Linked DNA regions of Bradyrhizobium sp. WD16. The protein of the gene in region 2 interacts with the protein of the main gene of each other region in a pairwise test. Links are inferred from orthologs where the notes say so. Each region holds a gene or a part of one and is shown on either strand. Other genes may lie near its edges.

The links. Proteins that work in one complex are often made in the same cells at the same time.
Region 1: the proteins of ptsN (region 2) and DB459_RS27050 interact in binary tests that used the Escherichia coli proteins (3 or more experiments, as listed by UniProt). The link is inferred for Bradyrhizobium sp. WD16 from one-to-one orthologs.

Annotation. Positions count from the first base shown.
Region 1 is NZ_CP028908.1:5,882,228-5,885,993, reverse strand. What follows is about bases 219-3,445. They hold DB459_RS27050 (sensor histidine kinase KdpD), read right to left. Parts: upstream 3,143-3,445; coding sequence 419-3,142; downstream 219-418. Other genes in these bases: DB459_RS27045 (K(+)-transporting ATPase subunit C), read right to left, coding at 3,167-3,445; DB459_RS27055 (response regulator), read right to left, coding at 219-422. In the rest of the region: more of DB459_RS27055, read right to left, coding at 1-218; more of DB459_RS27045, read right to left, coding at 3,446-3,766. UniProt on the Escherichia coli protein: Member of the two-component regulatory system KdpD/KdpE involved in the regulation of the kdp operon. KdpD may function as a membrane-associated protein kinase that phosphorylates KdpE in response to environmental signals.
Region 2 is NZ_CP028908.1:1,846,825-1,850,258, reverse strand. Bases 409-3,303 are described here. They hold ptsN (PTS IIA-like nitrogen regulatory protein PtsN), read left to right. Parts: upstream 409-1,572; coding sequence 1,573-2,034; downstream 2,035-3,303. Other genes in these bases: DB459_RS08520 (sn-glycerol-3-phosphate import ATP-binding protein UgpC), read right to left, coding at 3,090-3,303; DB459_RS08525 (Hsp20 family protein), read right to left, coding at 2,524-2,949; DB459_RS08530 (DUF1150 domain-containing protein), read right to left, coding at 2,206-2,472; hpf (ribosome hibernation-promoting factor, HPF/YfiA family), read left to right, coding at 672-1,268; rpoN (RNA polymerase factor sigma-54), read left to right, coding at 409-489. In the rest of the region: more of rpoN, read left to right, coding at 1-408; more of DB459_RS08520, read right to left, coding at 3,304-3,434. UniProt on the Escherichia coli protein: Seems to have a role in regulating nitrogen assimilation.

The sequences.
Region 1 (3,766 bases), 4.0 Mb from region 2 along the record:
TCCACCGACAGGTCGCCGACCCGGAAGAGGGGCCGCTCGCCATGGCTCTGAAGCTGGTGACGCAGGGCGGCGCGCAGCCGCGCCAGCAGTTCGTCCATGCCGAACGGCTTGGTGACGTAGTCGTCGGCGCCGTAGTCGAGCGCCTGGACCTTGCCGGCCTCGTCGCCGCGGCTCGACAGCACGACGACCGGCACGCTGTCGTTGCGCGCGCGGATCATCCGCAGCAGCTCGTGCCCCTGGATGTCGGGCAGGCCGAGATCGAGGATGATGAGGTCCGGCTTCTGCTCGAGGCACTCCAGCCCGGCCTTGCCGTTGCCCGCCTCGATGACGCGGTAGCCCTGGCTGCCGAGGCCCATGCGCAGCAGTTTGCGGATGGGCGGCTCGTCGTCGATCACCAGAACCTGCAGGGGCGCTGCGCTCATGCCGCCGTATCCATTTGACGCTGTTGGGCCGGGACCGGCAGCCGGATGGTGAAGACGGCGCCGGAGCGGTCGGTCCGGTTGGCCGCCGTGATCGTCCCCTGCATCGCTTCGATGAATCCGCGGGAGATGGCAAGCCCGAGCCCGGTACCGGCGCGGACGTGGTCGGTCTTCCGCACCCGGTAGAACTTCTCGAAGATCTGCTCGAGGTCGCCGGGCGGGATGCCGTGGCCCTCGTCGGCGACCTGCAGCATCACTGATCCTGCGTCGCGGAAGCTCTGGATGGTGACGGTGCTGCCCTCCGGGGAGTATTTGGCGGCGTTGTCGAGCAGATTGAAGATCACCTGCTCGAACAGCACTGCGTCGACCGCGACCATGGGAAGGTCCGCCGCCAGCTTCAGCTCGATCTTGTGGCGCGCCAGGATCCGGCCGGCGCGGCGCAGCGCCGTACTGACGATCTCGTGCATGTCGTGGGGCGCGGCGTTGGGCGTCACCGCGCCGGATTCCAGCTTGGTCATGTCGAGCAGGTTGGCGATGAAGCGGTTGAGCCGCTCGGCCTCGTCGATGATGGTGCCGAGCAGGTCGGCGCGCTCGGCGGGGCCGAGCTTGTCGCCGAGGTCGCGCAGCGCGCCGGCCGAGCCGAGCACCGCGGACAGCGGCGTCTTGAGGTCGTGCGAGATCGAGGTCAGAAGCGCGCTGCGCAGGCGATCGGCCTCGATGGCGCGCTTGACCTGGTCGATGTCCTCGACGAGGCGAACGCGCTCGATGGCGAGCGCCCCCTGGTCGATCAGGGCGTCGAGCAGGCGGCGCTCGTCCGGCGTGAGCAGGGCGCCGGGGCGGTCGCTGTCGATGCCGACGACGCCGATGGCGCCGCGGCCGGTGCGCATCGGCAGGAACAGGCGCTTGGCGCCGGGCAGCGTGTCGGAGCTGCGGCCGGCGGGACGGTCGTTCTGCCAGGCCCATTTCGCCGCGGCGAGATCGGCCTCGTCGAGGGCGTCCTCGGGCGGATAGCCGGCCTTGACGGCGATCGAGCCGTCCTCCTCGAGCAGCAGCACGACGCGCACCCGCAGCATCAAGGCGATCTGGTAGGCGGTCGCCCACAGCACGTCGTCGAGGGTGCCGACGCCGGCAAGCTTGCGGCTGAACGAATAGAGGGACTCGGTGTTGCGCGCCCGCATCGCGGCGGCGACGGCCTGGGTGCGGACCCTGGCCGCGACATTGGAGACGAACACCGCGATCACCGTGAAGAAGATGAAGGCCGCGATATTGCGCGGGTCGGCGATCGTGAAGGTGTAGAGCGGCTCCATGAAGAAGAAATTGTAGGCCAGCGACGCGGCCACGGTGGCCAGCAGCGACGGCAACAGTCCCAGGCTGACGGCGACGGCCACGATCGCGGTCAGGAACACCAGGTCGACATTCTCGATGCCGAACCACGGCCAGATGGCCTCGCCGAAGCCGAGCGCCGCGGCGACCCCGGCAAGCGCATAGGCATAGGGCCTGAGGTCGAAGGCGCCCTGGCTCTGCGCCGGCTTGATCGCCCGCCGCGCCGGCGGCTCCTCCAGCGCGTCCTCGCCGGCGATGACGTGGACGCTGATGTCGTCGGCGCGGCGGACCAGGTCGTGGACAACCGAGCCGTAGATGATCTCGAACAGGCGCGAGCGCGACGACTTGCCCACCACGATCTGGGTGATGTTGTTGGCCCGGGCATAGCTGATCACGTCGTCGGCGATGCGCCGGCCGCCGCCCGGGATCGAGACGGCTTCCGCGCCCAGGGACTGGGCGAGCCGCAGCGTGTCGGCGAGCCGGTCGCGCTGCTCCTCGCTGAATTGAAGATTGCGCGAGGTCTCGACCGAAAGAGCGGTGAACTGCGCGTGGAGGCGGTCGGCGAGGCGCTTGGCGTAGCGCACCAGCCCCTGCGCCACCGGATCCTCGTTGATGCACACCAGGATCCGCTCGCCCGCCGCCCATGCGCCGTGCATGGCGCGGGCCTGGAGCTGGTCGAGCAGTTGTTCGTCGACGCGCTCGGCGGTGCGCCGCAGGGCGAGTTCGCGCAGCGCCGTGAGATTGGCGCTGGAGAAGAAATGCTCGAGGGCGCGTTCGGCCTGCCTGGGGACGTAGACCTTGCCGTCCTTGAGGCGCTGGATCAGGTCGTCCGGCGTGATATCGACGAGTTCGACGGCTTCGGCGCGGTTGAAGATCGAATCGGGCACGGTCTCGCGCACCCGCACATGGGTGATCTGCGCCACCACATCGTTGAGGCTCTCGATGTGCTGGATGTTGACGGTGGTGTAGACATCGATGCCGCGATCGAGCAGTTCCTCGACGTCGAGATAGCGCTTGGGATGGCGGGAGCCTGGCGCATTGGTGTGGGCGAGCTCGTCGACCACCGCGATCTTCGGGCCTCGCGCCACGATGGCGTCGAGGTCCATTTCCTCGAGGCGCTGGCCGCGGTAGTCGATCGGGCGGCGCGCAATGACCTCGAGGCCTTCGAGCAGCGCCTCGGTCTCCTTGCGGCCGTGGGTCTCGACGACGCCGACGACGAGATCGGCGCCGTCGCGCCGGCGGGCGCGCGCCTGCTGCAGCATCTCATAGGTCTTGCCGACGCCGGGGGCGGCGCCGACAAAGATCTTCAGCTTGCCCGCAAGGCTGTCTTCGCGCCGGGCGGCTTCCAGCAGCGCCTCCGGCGAAGGTCTGGCCTCAGTATCGCGGTGCCATTCCGCCATCGGATCCGAGTGCCTTTCGCAACCTCACTTCAGCTGATCGAGGGCCAGATTGAGGGCGAGCACGTTGACCCGCGGCTCGCCCAGGAGGCCCAGCCAGCGTCCTTCGATGTGTTGCTGGACCAGCTGTCGAATTCGATCCTCCGACATCTGTCGGGCTTTCGCAACCCGCCCGACCTGGAAGAGGGCGGCTTCGGGCGACAGGTTCGGGTCGAGGCCGCTGCCCGACGTGGTGACGAGGTCGATCGGGACGGCCGCCGACGGATTTTCCGCCTTCAGCTTCTCGACCTCGCCTTTGACCCGCTCGATCAGGGCCTTGTTGGTGGGGCCGAGATTGGAGCCCATGGAGTTCGAGGCGTTGTAGGGCGCATCGACGGTCTTGGCCGAATCATTCGGATCCGGCGCATTGGTGGCCGACGGCCGGCCGTGGAAGTACCTGTCTTGCGCGAAGGCCTGGCCGATCAGCGCCGAGCCGACCACCTGGCCGTGGTGCTCGATCAGGCTGCCCTGCGCCTGGCGGGGGAAGAGGGCCTGGGCGATCCCGGTCATGGCGAGGGGATAGACGAGGCCGGTGATCACCGTCAGGGCGACGATGAAGACCACGGCGGGGCGGAGTTCCTTCAACAT
Region 2 (3,434 bases):
CAGCGCGCCCGGACGATCCTCAAAGTCGCCACCGAGATCGTGCGCCAGCAGGACGGCTTCTTTGCCCACGGCGTGTCGCATCTGCGACCGCTGAATCTGAAGGCCGTTGCCGACGCGATCCAGATGCATGAATCGACCGTCTCGCGCGTCACCGCCAACAAATACATGGCGACCAATCGCGGTATCTTCGAACTGAAGTATTTCTTCACCGCTTCGATTGCCGCGGCGGACGGCGGCGAAGCTCATTCGGCGGAAGCGGTGCGGCATCGCATCAAGCTGCTGATCGACGCCGAAAGCCCCGCGGCGGTTCTCTCCGACGACGGTATAGTGGAACAGCTTCGTTCCGAGGGCGTCGACATCGCGCGGCGTACGGTTGCGAAATATCGCGAGGCGCTGCGGATCCCATCGTCGGTGCAGCGCCGCCGCGAGAAGCAGGCGCTGATTTCTGCCGGCGCGGCGATGCCGCGGCGTGACATCGCAACGGCCTGATCCCCGCTTGACGCCGCCTCACTGAGCTTGAATGCTGGCTCCTACCCTGTCTCAGAAGTTCGTCAGTCCGAAGTTCGTCGGAGAAGATGCGGTACCGATGTACGAACTTCGGAAAGCGGGCACTGCTGATACGAGCGTCAGATCCACCGCGCTGGGCGAGGAAACGAAATGCGAGGCACGGCATGACCATCAGAGTCTCGGGCAAGAGCATCAGTGTCGGGGAAGCCCTGCGGGGACGGGTCAGTGATCGCACCGAAGAAGTTCTGCGGAAATATTTCGACGGCAATTATTCCGGCCACGTCACACTGTCCAAGGACGGTTTCGGTTTCCGCACCGATTGCGCCCTGCACCTCGATTCGGGGGTGACGCTGGAGGCGGAATCGACCGCGTCCGACGCCTATGTGAGCGCCGACCAGGCGCTGTCCCAGATCGAGAAGCGGCTGCGGCGCTACAAGAGCCGCCTCAAGGATCGTTCTGCGCGCAAGGCTCATGCCGCCGCTGCGGCCGTCGAGCTCGACGTGCCGAGCTACGTCATCGAAGCTCCCGGCGGGGAAAATGAAGGCGAGGTCCTGGCCTTCAATCCGGTGATCATCGCTGAATCGACCACGGCGCTGAAATCGATGTCGGTGAGTGAGGCGGTGCTGGAACTGGACTTCACCGGCGCGCCGGTGATCGTGTTCCGGCACGGTTCGACGGGACGCGTCAACGTGATCTATCGCCGCGCCGACGGCAATGTCGGGTGGATCGATCCGCCGGTGCTCGACGGCGGCAAGGCGTGAACGGGCCGAGAACCGCGCCAGTTCGACGCCGTTCGTCGCCATCCAGGAGCGAACCGGCGGGCTGCGAAACGGGCAGTAAAACGGATAGTGAGTTCCGGACCGGCGCGCCATGATCGGCATTGACGCCTTGCCGGGCCGTCCCTATGGTCCGGCGCCTTCAGGACCGGACGGCTCGACGCGAGGCCACCCACCGGTGAGATCGGGCGCCGTGCCGCCGACCTGAACCGTTAACGTCGCAAGTCGCTGGCCTCTGCGCGATCATCGCTCTAGTCTAGCTTACCCGCTGAGATCCTCGGAACGTCCCATGATGATTACCGATCTGGTCGCGCCCGAGGCGATTATCCCGGCGTTGAAGGTCAACAGCAAAAAGCAGGCGCTGCAGGAGCTCGCAGCGCGCGCTGCCGCGCTTACCGGCCAGAACGAACGCGCCGTCTTCGAGGTGCTGCTGCAGCGGGAGAAGCTCGGGACCACGGCGGTGGGTTACGGCGTCGCCATTCCCCACGGCAAGCTCCCCAAGCTCGAGAAGCTGTTCGGCCTGTTCGCCCGGCTCGATCGTCCGATCGATTTCGAGGCCATGGACGGCCAGCCGGTGGACCTGATGTTTCTGCTGCTCGCGCCCGAGGGCGCCGGAGCCGATCATCTCAAGGCGCTCGCGCGTATCGCGCGACTGTTGCGCGACCAGGACGTCGCCAAGAAGTTGCGCGCTTCGTCCGATGCCCAGGCGCTCTATTCGGTGCTGGCGCTGCCGCCGGCCTCGGCGGCGTGACTTCTCGTCAATCTGAAAGTGTGATTTTCTGAAAGTCCGGGTTGAAGACGGTCGGGCCTCATGGCTCGAGAGCGCCTCGCCGAACTTCGCTCCGCCTGCTCGGGCGTGCTCATTCAGGGCGGCGCGCGTCGGCGCCCGTGCGCCGACGCAACATGCGGCGTCGAGAGACCTTCAGTGCACGCTGACCGCCTCGAGCTCGTTGCTCCAGGCGTTGGCGACGGCGGCTTCGCGGCTGTCGGTCAGCATGATCGGCGTGCCGTCGGCGGCGTGCAGGGTGAAGAGCTTCAGCCCGGGCGCGAGCTGCGGCGCCTGCGGAAACAGATGCGGGACGTCCTCGGAGCGGATCTGCTTCACATAGGCGATATGACCTTCACCCATGGCGGCGAGCGCTTCCTGTGAGACGGGCTGGTCGGGGTGGATGACAGTGACTTCGGTCATGGTCTCGACTCCTCAAGAGTACAAGCGGTCGAGTCCGCTGTGGTTCCTAGATTATTCGTGTTCATTGATAGCTATTGTCTTAACGACCCGTTCAGACTCCGGCCTGGCGAGGTCGATGGACAACAGCCCGTTCTTCAGATCCGCATTCAGCACCTGCATCCCGTCCGCCAGCACGAAGGTGCGCTGGAACAGGCGCGCGGCGATACCGCGATGGATGAACTGCCGGGTCTTGTCGTCCTGCTGGCGGCCGCGGATGACGAGCTGCTTTTCCTCCACGGTCACATCGAGTTGGTCGCGGGTAAAGCCCGCCACCGCGAGCGTGATGCGCAGCCGCTCGGGCTGGCCATCGGTACGTTCGAGGCGCTCGATGTTGTAGGGGGGGTAGCCGTCGGCACCTTTGACGACGCGGTCGAGCGCACGCTCGATCTCGTCGAATCCCAACAGAAACGGACTGGACAACGAAGGAACACGAGACATTACACAAAGTCCTCTCGAAGCGACTTTGACGGGGCCCAGGATGGCACCCCTTCCGGCCAGCAACCGCCGACCGGCTCCCATCATATGTGCATTGCGGAATAGCGTTCAAGAACCGGCGGATCGCCTCCACCGGATTGAAATCACGGGCGGATATCGATCCGCCGGCGGCCGTCCGGGCTGAACAGGTGAAGTTTCTCCCTGAGCGCCGCGACCCGCAGCGGCGCGCCCGGCGGCGGCGCGGTCTGGCCCGGCAGGCGGACCACGATATCGGAATCGATATCCGCCCGGATCGCCCCGTCGTTACCCTGGCCGGTGCCGCGCCGGGCATAGACGAACGTTTCCGCCCCGACCGGCTCGATGGCATCCACCGTGAGGTCGAGCGCCACGCCGCCCTGCGGTGCCGCGCCGGTGGTGACGACGAGGTCCTCCGGGCGGATGCCGAGGATTGCCCCGGCGGGCGCCTCCGGCGCCAGCGCCGCGGCCTC